3 regions of the Paenibacillus sp. FSL R5-0378 genome follow, and region 3 is predicted to be linked to each of the others. Evidence: riboswitches for the same ligand, from Rfam matches in the RefSeq annotation. Region 3 holds a riboswitch; each other region holds the start of a gene.
What was found. A riboswitch is a leader RNA that binds a small molecule or an ion and turns the genes downstream of it on or off. The one in region 3 is predicted to bind ZMP and ZTP.

Region 1: another riboswitch for ZMP and ZTP. It lies ahead of MKY74_RS21440 (NIPSNAP family protein); the one in region 3 lies ahead of MKY74_RS16875 (bifunctional 5,10-methylenetetrahydrofolate dehydrogenase/5,10-methenyltetrahydrofolate cyclohydrolase).
Region 2: another riboswitch for ZMP and ZTP. It lies ahead of rpiB (ribose 5-phosphate isomerase B); the one in region 3 lies ahead of MKY74_RS16875 (bifunctional 5,10-methylenetetrahydrofolate dehydrogenase/5,10-methenyltetrahydrofolate cyclohydrolase).

Annotation. Positions count from the first base shown of each region.
Region 1 is NZ_JBBPAY010000001.1:4,627,021-4,631,526, reverse strand. Features, by position in the region: gene MKY74_RS21460 (NUDIX hydrolase) at 1-141, shown strand, start outside; gene MKY74_RS21455 (DUF4871 domain-containing protein) at 374-814, shown strand; gene MKY74_RS21450 (hypothetical protein) at 873-1,094, shown strand; gene MKY74_RS21445 (TetR/AcrR family transcriptional regulator C-terminal domain-containing protein) at 1,110-1,298, shown strand; ZMP/ZTP riboswitch at 1,369-1,449, shown strand; gene MKY74_RS21440 (NIPSNAP family protein) at 1,570-1,896, shown strand; gene MKY74_RS21435 (GNAT family N-acetyltransferase) at 2,028-2,459, shown strand; gene MKY74_RS21430 (hypothetical protein) at 2,563-2,712, opposite strand; gene MKY74_RS21425 (YolD-like family protein) at 2,983-3,234, shown strand; partial or broken gene MKY74_RS21420 (transposase) at 3,637-3,795, shown strand; gene MKY74_RS21415 (hypothetical protein) at 3,954-4,094, opposite strand.
Region 2 is NZ_JBBPAY010000001.1:1,314,032-1,318,537, forward strand. Features, by position in the region: gene MKY74_RS05805 (L-threonylcarbamoyladenylate synthase) at 1-212, shown strand, start outside; gene MKY74_RS05810 (manganese efflux pump MntP) at 299-859, shown strand; gene MKY74_RS05815 (low molecular weight protein arginine phosphatase) at 899-1,486, shown strand; ZMP/ZTP riboswitch at 1,596-1,677, shown strand; gene rpiB (ribose 5-phosphate isomerase B) at 1,825-2,280, shown strand; gene MKY74_RS05825 (TIGR01440 family protein) at 2,302-2,916, shown strand; gene glyA (serine hydroxymethyltransferase) at 2,979-4,226, shown strand.
Region 3 is NZ_JBBPAY010000001.1:3,598,699-3,603,204, reverse strand. Features, by position in the region: gene MKY74_RS16890 (hypothetical protein) at 1-251, opposite strand, end outside; gene MKY74_RS16885 (SDR family NAD(P)-dependent oxidoreductase) at 457-1,224, opposite strand; gene MKY74_RS16880 (TetR/AcrR family transcriptional regulator) at 1,498-2,106, shown strand; ZMP/ZTP riboswitch at 2,168-2,251, shown strand; gene MKY74_RS16875 (bifunctional 5,10-methylenetetrahydrofolate dehydrogenase/5,10-methenyltetrahydrofolate cyclohydrolase) at 2,319-3,164, shown strand; gene MKY74_RS16870 (ABC transporter permease) at 3,375-4,506, opposite strand, start outside.

The sequences.
Region 1 (4,506 bases), 1.0 Mb from region 3:
ATGAAGTCACGATCATTAGATGCAATTCGGAGTAAGGGGTTCGTACCGTATGAATTTTGGAAGACAAAGCCGTTTCAACGGATTTCTCGCTTAGACCCTCACGGTGTACAACCTGAAGTGAAGCAAGCTAACGGGAAATGATAGCTCAATGAAGATAATTGAGGGCAGTCGACCTAAAAACTGGCTGCTTTTTCCTCAACTAACGGGCAGGATAACGGGGAGTAGGGGGTTGCTGTTTATTATGTAAGCGACAGGAACATAGACGCTTAATAGCCGCGTAGGAGCGGGCACATTAAGATATTGGGCAGATTACATCAATACGGTTGGAATTTTATAGGGAATATGGTCGTTATAATGTAATGAGCTGAGAGGAGTGATTATTGTAAAATTTCTTTGTACTAGCATATTAATCGTTGGATTGCTGATTTTATTTGGTTGTTCAAATACTTCCGAAAAAGATGCAGAAGTCAGCCCAAAGTTTGTAAGTGAAGGAATCGAAATGCAAGGCATAGAAGGGAAAATCGGTATCTTGGGACCGAATTTCGTGGCGAATCAGGCTAATAAACATATGTGGCACTTATGGGGAAGTAAAGCTGATTTGGACGGGGAATTTAAAGTCGATGCCATGAATATAAAATCCGGTGAGAAGATAAATCCGTTTACTGCTGATATTCCTACATCCTTGTTCGGTCCAAATAACGGTGCAGATGCACATTTACCATCCTCAATGAGGCTACCGAAACCTGGCATTTGGCAGCTTAACGCTTATATTGATGAGAAGTTGTTCGGCAGTATTAATGTCGAAGTCAAATGATTATTGAAACTAACGGGAAACGTTAGCTTCAATAAACCGCCTTTTCACCAAGGCGATTTTGCAAGGGATATCAGACTACCTCCGGGAATTCCAGGATCTGGAGCAGGCGCTCATCTTTTTCTGCGAACAATTCGTAGCTTCTGCGAACGGTTCGTCCGATTACAGCGCTCTGATCCGTCTGGTTACAATGGAAGCCGCCAATCTGCCAGCCACGTTTTTAGAAAAGCTGGATAACGCAACGGAAGAGGGGATTACCAGGAGGTTTACCGAGTTTGGATAAACCGGACTGCTCGATGTGCCAGATCCTGTAATAGCTACAAAGCATTTCGCTGCCTTAACGTTTTTATTGGTATTTGATCAACCGAGAAAAAACGGGACATTAGAGGAGGAACAAACCAAACGTATCATCACTGAAGGCGTACGCGTCTTTCTTTGCGCTTATGGAAAACGCACCGTACAAAACGAAAATCAACCATCAAACTGATAACTTGCTAACATTCCCGACTGATGAGAAGAACTTGGTTACATTCCCCATGATTTCATTGAAGTAAACATTTGGTATGTGTGACTGGCGTAAACGTAGAGACCCACGAGGGAGCACAAATTGTCATATGCCGTACGCCTAGGCAGACGTAAGGGTTAGGTCTCCCTGGTTAAACAGGATGGTCCAGAGAGAATGGCTCGATCTGATTTTTAAAAAGTCGAAACAGATGTGTGCTGGATTACCAATCAGATTCATTCAGGGAGGAAATAACATGCTATATGAGTTGCGAATCTATACGATTTACGAAGGTCGAATGGATGCCATTCAGGACAGATTTAAGGAGCATACGTTTAGAATTTTCACAAGGCTGGGAATGAAGGTCGTGAATTTCTGGATAGATGCAACGGGCCAAAATAAAATATATTACGTGATGGAATATGAGGATATGGCGCAGCGTCAAAGGCTATGGGAGCAGTTCAAGAAAGACATCGAATGGATTCAAGTAAAACGCAATTCGGAAGAAAACGGAGGGCTCATCGTCGAAAAAATTGATGAATATTTTATGAATCAAGCTGAATTTTTCAGATTGGGAAATTGAACTAACGGAAAACGATAGCCGAATAAACGAACAGGAAGAGTTGCCGGTGCTAATCGGCAGCTTTATTACGCTAACGGGCAGTTTAGTTCATTTGTTATACTTGATCTATATAATTAGTGGGGCGAAAAGGAATGGGAATAAGATTAGCAACTAAAAATGAACTCCAATGGGTAAATGAACAGTATCAGAAAATAGGCTTTATGCCGAGTAATTTAGAAAATGAAAAAATTGCAATAGTTACACATCAGGATGAATTTGCAGGCGTTGGAAGGATTGTTTATCTTAATGCAGAAGAAGCTGAAATTGGCGGTATATATATATTGGATAAGTTCAGAGGATTATCGCTTGCAAATGAGTTAGTTGATTACTTGGTAAAGGAAACTAAAAAAAATAATTTAAAAGAAGTGTATTGTCTACCGTTTGAAGAGTTAAAGCATTTTTATCAAAAATTTGGTTTTAAAGAATTTGACTATGAGGGCAAACCAATTAACAATCATATCCTAAAGAAGTTTCAATGGTGTTTAGACACCTATGAGAAGAAGGTTTTATTACTTAAATTATAATAATAACAAAAGCTCAGCTGTAAGACGACAAGAACATATACGCTTAAAAGCCGCATGGCAGCGGCTTTTTTTGTTTTACCGATAATGAGCCAAGATCGGCTCGTCATTTCTCGGGGACTCCGATCAGCGTAGCGGCCGCCTGGTATACTCCCAGCCCGCACAACGCGCTTGCAAGCCCCTCGACTCCTCGCGCGAGGAACCACGTTCCCGGATACGTTTGGCAGATGGCGATGCCTCTCTCGAAATGTGCCAACGCTTCTGTGGGCCTCTGCCGGATTAACGCAATATATCCCAAGGCCCGAAAAGGTCCCGACAACTCCAAGTCGTCTTTTTTGCTTTCTCAAATATCGTGGCATTTTCGACCCAAGTGCTTTTTTATTATTGGGCTTTGTTATATCAGTAATATTGTAGATTTGCGTAACGCTGTTCTTAAGTAACTTTGTAATGTAAAATTATACTAGTTATTAATGTATTGGAGCGCTCTTATGCGGACTGCGAACTTTACAACGAGGAGGAGAGACCGATGATCAAATCAAAAGCTCCCAAGAGACCGACAAGGGATGAATTTGTATTAGAGGAGATAGGCAATCAGCTTACAGAGGCTTATCAAGAAGGGTCAGAAATTCTACTTACTGTGTGGGGTTGGGATGAGCCAGTAAGGGGTCAAATAGATCAAATGGACTCTCGGACTGGAAAAGTACACATCAAAAAGGATGGAGTTATTACCAAGGTCCCTTTTATGGATATCATGGAAATTAACTATCCTAGAGATTAGATTTAGTGAAAGGGAAGATTTGATTTGATTGTAGATTTTTAATTTAGATTTCCAAGCTTAAGCTTCATAGTCATTTTGTTAGGTACCATTACTTGTTTCATTGGATTATGCAGAAAAGATTTACAACTGAAAAGATAAATATAAAGACAAGTGCGGTCCAATGAAAAGGTTAATTGTTACTTTTAGAGTGAGTCGGATAGAGTTGATGAAATGTCAGTACCAATCAGCTATAAGGGTTCAATAGAACAAATGGTGAGAGTCGAATTGACATATTTTGATGTGATGGTTTTTAAAAGTGAAATCCATAGCCAGAAGAGGAGTAAGATAAATAAGTAGGTGTCCTGCGTAGGCTATCGCCGCATTAAGAATTGCCAAATGGAAGTTTACTTACGACTCTGAAAGATTGTTCGAAGCTTCGCGGATGCTAAAGCTCTCCATGGGTTTCGCTATTGCCGTTTGCGCGGACTCTCCAACGTCACGGAACAAGCGTTGATAACGGCCGCCGTGCAGAATATGAAGAAGATGACGATCCACCTGGATTGCCTGGAAAAGAGAGGGTAACCCTTCTTTTTTAGGCTTTTTAGCAACTGCAAATAAAAAAAGAGAAACCCAACGTCTCAAAGACGTGGGTTTCTCGACAATCTGAGGAGCTCTCAATGAGCTCTTTTATTTCGCTATATTGAGAATGTTCAAGATGGGAAGGAATGTCACGCCTACCTCTACATTCTTGACAACGTATCAATCATATTGTCCACTGGTTCTATCGTGCCAAGCGCTTCTTCCGGCTTCGTCGACAGCTCGCCGGCGAAATCGAAGCTGAAGACGTTGTATATCTCGTGGATCAGCGCAATCGCCGACAAAATTGTCGGTCTCTATTAATAAAACATACGATAAAGGCACCTCTACAGGGTGCCTTTATTTACATGCTGAGCGAAAAATCGGGAAGCTTCGGGAGCGCACGATGCTTGTACAGTAGCACAATGGACTAAGGCTTCCTTTGAAGCGATTCGCTGAAAATGGCTATTGACAAATAATTTCAGGTTCCAATATGATGGTAGTGAAAACGTTTAACGTATATCGATTGCATTAAGGAGGGGATCTTACTTATTCGATTGCTGAAAGTGTGTGGGTTTATTGGTGCAAGCCAAAACGACAATAAGAAATACCGAGTTGAGCATGGAGAGGTTGAAGTGAATGGCGATTCAATATGGAATTCTTGCACTCTCCTGGATTGGCGGAATGGTCAAACGAGTCTGGACTGCTTGCGATCCA
Region 2 (4,506 bases), 2.3 Mb from region 3:
ACATCGGCCGCTATGCCGCGGATTGCGTGCAGTCCCTTGGCAGTCTTGCCGGACTGGAAGCGGCCGCCCACCGGCTGTACGCCGCTCTTCGCCGCATGGATGAAGAAGGCGTGACGTTTATTTTGTCGGAAGCCTGCCCGGAAGAGGGGCTGGGCGCCGCCATCATGAACCGTCTCCGCAAGGCCGCCGGCCAGCGGGTTGTGCGCTTGTGACCGCTCGCCGCACCTTTTAAGAGACATCATTTACCTCTTGTCCGCATATGGTTGTACAAGAACCTAACGGACATGGGGGAATAGGGATGTTGGAGACTTCTGCCGGTTTAGGGCAGCTGATGACAATCATGATAATGGCCGTCGCATTAGGACTGGATGCATTCTCTCTGGGCGTAGGAATCGGCATGAAAGGAATCCGGCTGCTGCATATTCTCAAGATCAGCCTGCTGATCGGCCTTTTCCATGTGTTGATGCCGCTGCTGGGAATGTTTATGGGATATTACGTCAGTTCGCTGCTTGGACAAGTTGCCGCCCTGGTTGCCGGCGGGCTGCTTGTGCTGCTGGGTGGACACATGGTCCTGAATTCCTTCAAAACAAGCGAAACGCGAATGGTGGATCACCGCTCTTTGCTGGGGATGCTGCTGTTTTCGCTCAGCGTCAGCATTGACTCCTTTTCGGTAGGCGTATCCCTGGGGATGTTTGAGAGCAACCGGATTCTGACCGTGCTGGCTTTCGGGATCTGCGGGGGCGCGATGGCCGTGCTTGGACTCCTGCTCGGCAGGAGGGTAAGCCGGAATCTCGGCGAATACGGGGAGGCCCTTGGCGGCGCGATTCTGCTGGCATTTGGCCTCGCCTTTATCTTCTGATACAATATCGGCAAAGACACTTCGGGAGGTGCTAGAGACGTGAAGCATATTTTGTTTGTCTGTACGGGTAACACGTGCCGCAGCCCGATGGCCGAAGCTCTGCTTCGCAAGCTGGCCAAGGAGCGCAGCGTTCCGCTCGAAGTCCGTTCGGCCGGTGTGGCCGCCCTTGAAGGGACACCGATCTCGCGTCATGCGGAAGCGGTGCTGCGGGACCACGAGATCGATGAGCATTTGACCGCCAAGCCGCTCAGGGCCGACACGGTGGATTGGGCGGATTTGATTTTGACACTGACCCAGGGGCATAAGCAGCATGTGATCCGGAGCTTTCCGCTCGCGGCTGATAAAATTTATACCCTGAAGGAATACACCGAAGATGACGAGAACGTGATCAAGGACCTGCAGGAGCTCGACAGCCTGTACGCCACCTGGGAAATGAAGCGGGCGCTCGGGCAGCAGCTGGAGGATGAGGAACGGGAGCGGCTGATCGAGATCCAGCAGCGGATCCCGAGCTTTGATATTTCGGACCCGTTCGGCGGGTCCCGCGACGATTACGATGTAACCGCCGCAGAAATCCGCGCCGCCATCGAGCGGCTGCTGGATAAGCTGGAGGCGTTCCGTACATTTTAAGAAACAAGCTTAAATTGGCACTTGGGCGGGAGCCTATGCCTGAAAAAATGGAGTAAATTTGCAGATTGATTTTCATCGCGTCATGCTTTATGATGAAGGTGAAAAACATCGGTTCCGGTGTAACTGGCGACAATGTGGATCCAACCACGATGGAGCACCGGAATATACGGCCGGTCGCCTGGGCAAAAGAGCAATTCTGCGGAATGATCCGCGGACTGCTCTTTTTTTCGTCTAGTGGCTGCAAATGAGTTATAATGGTACAAGAAGTCACGGGAATACCGGGGAGCGCTAGATTCGTTTCTCTGTATTGCGCGAAATTTTAGGAGGTTTTTCGAAAGATGAAAATTGCTGTTGGAACAGATCATGCGGGTATACGTTTGAAAGAAGACATCATTGCCGTGATCGAAGGAATGGGGCATCAAGTTGCGGATGTGGGATGCGGATGCACGGATTCCGTGGACTATCCCGACTATGCTCTCCCTGTGTGCGAGCTGGTTACCAAAGGCGAGGCCGACCGGGGAATCCTGATCTGTGGAACAGGCATTGGCATGAGCATTGCTGCGAACAAGGTTCCGGGCATCCGGTGCGCCTTGGTCCACGATGTGTTCTCAGCGATTGCCACAAGGGAGCACAACGACTCCAACGTGCTGGCGATGGGCGAACGCGTCATCGGTCCAGGTCTGGCCCAGGAAATCGTCAAGGCGTGGCTGGGCACGGAGTTCAGCGGCGGCGAGCGTCATGTCGGGCGCGTGAACAAGATTAAAGCGATTGAAGAGCGGTATCTGCACAATTAGGGAGGTTTTCTCATGGAAAGCATGTCAGGAGGCAGTCCATTGGAAGTTTCGCTGGGAGAACAGGTATCCCAAATTCTTCATGAGCTGGTGGAAGCCGCCGGGCTTGGCCCTGGTAAGGTACTGGTTGTCGGAACGAGCACCAGTGAGGTGGCCGGGAAACGCATCGGCACTTCCGGGGCACTCGGGGTTGCCGAGGAGCTGCTGCAGGCGATCGGCGAGGTCCGGGCCAAGTTCGGCTTCGACACGGTGTTTCAGTGCTGTGAGCATTTGAACCGGGCGCTTGTGATGGAGCGTTCCGTACTGGAGCGCCTTCGTTTAACCGAGGTCGCCGCCGTTCCTGTTCCGAAAGCGGGCGGCTCTATGGCTGCCGCTGCTTACCGTTCCATGAAGGAGCCTTGTCTGGCCGAAGCGATCGAGGCTCACGCGGGCATTGACATCGGAGAGACGATGATCGGCATGCATCTGCGGCGTGTGGCGGTACCTTTCCGCCCGACCCTGCGGTATGTGGGGCATGCGCGCGTGAATGCGGCCTACACGCGGCCCAAGCTGATCGGCGGAGAACGGGCGGTGTACCGTCTGGATGAAGAAGCCGGCAGAGCCGACCGTGACGGCGGCAGTTCAGATCTTTGCGATTAACTTGAGCGGATGATTGAAACGAACATTTTATTTTGAATTCCAATAAGGGAGGAACTATTAACATGGATCAATTGCGTAAGAAGGACCCGGCTGTACTCGAGGCCATGAATTTGGAACTGAAGCGTCAGCGTGCGAACATCGAGCTGATCGCATCGGAGAATATTGTCAGTGAAGCGGTTATGGAAGCCATGGGCTCCGTCCTCACGAACAAATACGCCGAAGGATATCCGGGCAAGCGGTACTACGGCGGCTGCGAGCGCGTCGATATCGTTGAAGATATCGCTCGTGACCGTGCGAAAGAACTGTTCGGAGCCGAGCATGCCAACGTGCAGCCGCACTCCGGCGCTCAGGCCAACATGGCCGTATACCTGGCAGCGCTAAAACCAGGGGACACCGTACTCGGGATGAACCTTGCCCATGGCGGACACCTGACGCACGGAAGCCCGGTGAACGCATCCGGTCTGCTGTACAACTTCGTCGCTTACGGGGTCCAGGAAGATACGTTCCTCATCGATTATGACGAAGTCCGCAAACTTGCGTTCAAGCATCGTCCGCGCCTGATCGTCGCCGGTGCGAGCGCCTATCCGCGTACGATTGATTTCGAAGCTCTCGCTTCGATCGCCAACGACGTGGGCGCGCTGTTCATGGTTGATATGGCTCATATTGCGGGACTGGTTGCAGCCGGGCTTCATCCGAACCCGGTGCCTCACGCCCATTTTGTCACGACGACAACGCACAAAACGCTCCGCGGACCACGCGGCGGTATGATTCTGTGCAAGCAGCCATGGGCTGCGGCCATCGACAAGGCCGTGTTCCCGGGCACGCAGGGCGGTCCGCTGATGCACGTTATCGCGTCCAAAGCCGTAGCCTTGGGCGAAGCGCTGGACCCATCGTTCAAAACGTATGCCGAAAACGTGGTGAAGAACGCCAAAGTATTGGCTGAGACGCTGATCAGCGAAGGCCTGAACATCGTATCCGGCGGCACGGATAACCACCTGATGCTGGTGGATACCCGCAGCGTAAACATTACAGGGAAAGACGCCGAGAAGGTGCTGGACTCCGTCGGTATCACCGTCAACAAAAACGCCATTCCGTTCGATCCGACCAGCCCGTTCGTCACGAGCGGAATCCGGATCGGTACGCCGGCTGCGACTTCCCGCGGCATGGATGAAGCGGCTATGGTGACAATCGGCAAGATCATCGCTATGACGCTGAAGGCGCCTGAGGAAGAAGCCGTGCTGTCCAAAGCAGCGGCGATGGTGAAGGAATTGACGGATCAATATCCGCTGTATCCTGAACTGAACTATTAATAGGACACCGATCTTGAGAAGTACAGGTCTGTGAGAAAATAAGGGACTGGGGAATATTCTCCGGTCCCTTTTTTTAGAGATAAGAAAAATAGAGATATTCCGAGGTTTCGAGGCTAACCATCCTGATCCCGCAAAAGAAACTCCCGCTAAACGCGGTCTGTTTTCTGAGAATGAATGCCGATAAAACGTTTTTCTTTTCGCTCTCAAAAGCCGTATAGGTCAATAAACCTTTCTGTCGTCACAGCGGATGTGTGCCTTCACACTCTTAGAGTGGCTTTTA
Region 3 (4,506 bases):
ACCTTCGCATTGACAGACTTTAACCGGTCATCATTCTGTTTCCGGAGCACTTGAATCTGTTGCTTCTTCAGCTTGTTGGCCTCATCCAGAGCCTTATAGCTGTCATGAAGCACGCCTATACTCTGCAAAGCGGCGTCCCAGGCACTGTCCGATGCGGCGTCCGCCTTGGCCGGACCCAGCAAGAACAACGCGACCGAACAGCATAAAACCGTCAACAAGCTGTTTTTCCATAAAACTTTTACATACGACATCTTCATCTCTCCCCCAAATCATCAAAATTCATCATAAATGGACAAAAAAAGCACCCCGCAAGTAAGGCATGACGCCTTTCCTGCAGGGTGCTTCTCCCGCTTCCATTAACTATGTTGAACCCACTATATCGCTATTTCTCACAGTTGTCAATAAATTCCTGGAACATTTGTTCCTCTTTTTCTTGGCCGAATCCGGTTGTCGTGATTACTGACCGACCATTCCGCCGTCTACCGTGTACAGGGAACCTGTAACGAATGAAGCTTCATCGGAGAGGAGGAAGTTCATTACCGCCGCTACTTCCTGCGGCTCGCCGTAACGGCCCATCGGTGTGGCCGCTTCATTGGCGGCTTTGTACGCTTCCGCATTGCCGGAGTTCGCCTCAATCTGCCGCATCATCCGGGTGTTGATCGTTCCCGGCAGAACCGCATTAACCCGGATGCCCAGCGAAGCCAGCTCGTTGGCAGCAACGCGCGTCAAGCCGATCACGGCATGCTTGGACATAATGTATGGGGCCACTCCTGGCGCGCCCATCAGGCCTGCAAGCGAAGACGTATTCAATATTGCGCCGGAATTCTGCTTTTTCATAACTGGAATAACGTAATGCAGCCCCAGGAACACCCCACGGACGTTGACGTTATATACCAGATCAAGCGCTTCCACGGATTGCTCTTCGATCAGCCCGGTAGGGCCCTCAATCCCTGCATTGTTCGCAAAGTAATCGATGGTGCCGAATTTTTCAACCGCACGGTTCACATAGTTCTGCACATCCTGCTCTTTGGATACGTCGGCAGCGATCGCCAGTGAATTGGTATCGTTCAGGCCAAGCTCCTCGACGACGCTCTTGACCGCATCTTCCTTCAAATCGACCAGGACGAGGTTCAGCTTGCGCTCGGCCAAACGCCGTGCCAGCTCTTTCCCGATTCCGCCGGCGGCGCCGGTAATGACTGCAGTTTTCGTTTGTGTTTGACTCATGACTGAATCGCTTCCTTTTCAACAAAGTTTATAAAATGATTTATAGGCTTTATAGCTCATGTCTGCTACATGTATAGGTTACACCTTTATTAATTGTTTACACAATAATCATATTTCGAAATAATGTCATCTATCCAACAGATTGCCGCCGTATGTCACCGAACCATGACAATCTTGAACATTTACCTTCTCTTTGTTGATGATTTTCTGCGTTTTGGCGGCATCCCAACTTACGTTATAATAGGAGAAACGACAAGCTGGAGGCAGATGCATTTGACAGATGAACACGTTCTTGACCGCAGAGCCAGAAGAACCCGGCAGGCGCTCAAATCCGCTCTCGTTTCCTTAATTCTCGATAAAGGCTTCGATTCGGTGACTATTATGGACATCGCGGCCCGTGCAGACTATAACCGGGGTACCTTTTACAAGCATTTCGTCAGCAAGGAAGACCTGCTCAAGGAAATCCACGACGAGTTTCTGCAGGGCATCGCCGAACTGCTCGTCAAGCCGTATGAGGGCCTTGAGCGAATTGAAGCCTCGATGACCTACCCCTCAGGGCTGCGCTTGTTTGAACATATCGAACAGCATAAAGATGTGTTCCTGGCCTTATCGCGAGTCGAACGCGGAAAGCTGGCGATGGACATGTACGATAGGCTCAGGGAGTCGATGCGGAAGGACATGCATATCGAAATGGAACCGACCGAGCCGCCGATCGACTACGAAATCATGCTGAGCTACCGGATGTCGGCCACGGTGGGGGTCATTATGCACTGGGCAGAGGTTGATTTTAAATACACGGCGTCTTATATGGCGCAGCAGCTGATGGTGCTGGTTGAGACAAAAATGGATTACATCGTGTTTAAAAGAAACGGCGGCACATAAGCATCATTCTCAAAACTCCCCATTGTGCCCATAAGCACAATAAGGTATCATTCTACATAGATGGACTGTGTGCGACTGGCGGAAACATGGGATGAACCATGAGGGAGCACATGGATATAAACAGCCGTACGCCTGGGCAGAGGTAAGGGGAATTTCCCCTTGCCTCTTTATGTTTTTCTGGACCTTACCATGATTTAAAGGAGATGCAGACAATGACAGAACAAACGCTGATTTTGGACGGAGCGCGCGTGGCGCAGGACATTAAGGACGGCTTGGTTAGCAGGGTGAAACGGCTGTCCGAGCAAGGGATTACCCCCTGCCTGGCGACCATTTTGGTAGGCGACGACCCGGCATCGGCCACATACGTGCGCATGAAAGGCAATGCCTGCAGACGGCTCGGGATGGAATCGTTAAAAATCACACTGGATGCGGGGACGACGACCGAGGAGCTTATCCGGGAAATTCAGAAGCTTAACACCGACCCGAACGTTCACGGAATTCTGCTGCAGCATCCGGTCCCCCATCAAATTGATGAAAGAGCCGCATTCGACGCGATCGCCATTGAAAAAGACGTCGACGGTGTCACCACGCTGGGATTTGCGCAGAATGCTTTCGGCTTTGCCGCCTATCCTTCCTGTACCCCGGCGGCCATCATCACCATCCTGGATTACTACCGGATTCCTGTAGAAGGCAAGCACGCTGTTGTTGTCGGCCGCAGCCCGATTCTCGGCAAGCCCGTCTCGCTGATGCTGCTGAACCGCAATGCCACGGTCACGATCTGCCATTCGAGAACGAAAGGCCTTGGTGATATCGTGTCCCAGGCAGAGATCGTTGTTGCCGCAGTAGGCAAACCGAAATTCATTCAGGGAGACTGGATTCAGGACGGCGCCGTCATTCTGGACGCAGGCTACAATGAAGGCAATGTCGGGGACGTTGATTATGAGGCATGTCTTGAAAAAGCGAGCGCCATTACACCCGTCCCTGCGGGCGTCGGACCAGTAACCATCGCCATGCTGCTGAAGCACACGGTGGATGCGGCGGAAAAACAGCTGGGATAAACCAGCCATCGGTATGGCCCGGTTTTCCAAGGGACACTTAAAGAGCCGTGTTTCGGCAGCACAAATACGCCGGTAACGGCTTCAAAAAATGGCAAGAGGGCATTCCGCCGAACATCATTCGGTGAAATGCCCTTTTTTCTACCCAAGATGTAATGTTCTTGAGTCGGTTGATATCCGGTTCAAATAAATCCGTCGGTCACAAATAGCGGCCTATTCGTACCGCAGCGCCTCGATCGGATCCAGCTTCGCGGCCTGTCTGGCCGGGAATACGCCGAACACGATGCCGATGCAGGCTGAGAACCCGACGGCAAGCAGCACGGAGTTCATGGACACCGCGGTGGTCACGTCCATCAGCTTGCCGACGAACTTGGAGCCGCCGAAGCCAAGGATGACGCCGATCACACCGCCCAGGATAGCCAAGGTGACCGATTCAAACAGAAACTGCGATAGAATCGTCCCTTCCTTGGCCCCGATCGCCTTCCGGATACCGATCTCCCGCGTCCGTTCGGTAACGGACACCAGCATGATGTTCATGATGCCGATTCCGCCGACGAGCAGGGATATCGCCGCCACGCCGCCTAGAAAGAGGGTCAGCGTTTTGGTGACACTTTCGGCGGAGGACATGACATCCTCCTGGCTTTGAACCCTGAAATCATCGTCGGCCCCGCCAAGTTTATGGCTTTGGCGCATCGTATACTGGATCAGCGCCATGGTGCTGTTGATCACGTCGGTAGATTTGGCTTCGACTAAAATTTGCCGGACACTGCTCCGGGAGCTCCCGGTCTGAAACCGGGACTGAATCGTCGTGATCGGCGCGATGACGGTGTCGTCCTGGTCAACCGTACCCGAAGAACCCTTAGCTTTGAGCACACCGATGACCCGAAACGGGATGTTGTTGATTTTGATCATGCTGCCGACCGCATCGAAACCCGCTTCACCAAACAGCGTTTCCGCCGTCGTTGCGCCAAGGACCACGACCTTTGCCCGGTCATTGACTTCATCCTCGGTAAAGAAACGTCCGATGTCCGTCTCCCACGATTTGATGTCGGCATAGCCCGGCGTCGAGCCGATGATCGTGGCGGAGGCCGTGTTCGATCCGTTCAGCAGCTGCGCGCTCACCTGCGAGACCGGCGCGACGTACTTCACGGTATCGATTTTGGAGATCGGGTCAGCGTCCGAAATGTTCAGCGTGCCCGTGCTTCCGCCTTGGCTGCCTCCTGCCGCTGTGCCTGTTGACGACCCCGAGCCTGCGGTAACCGTGATCAGATTGGAACCCAGGCTTTGGATTTGGCTCGTCACCTGCTTGCTCGTTCCCTGACCGATGGAAATCATGGCAATGACG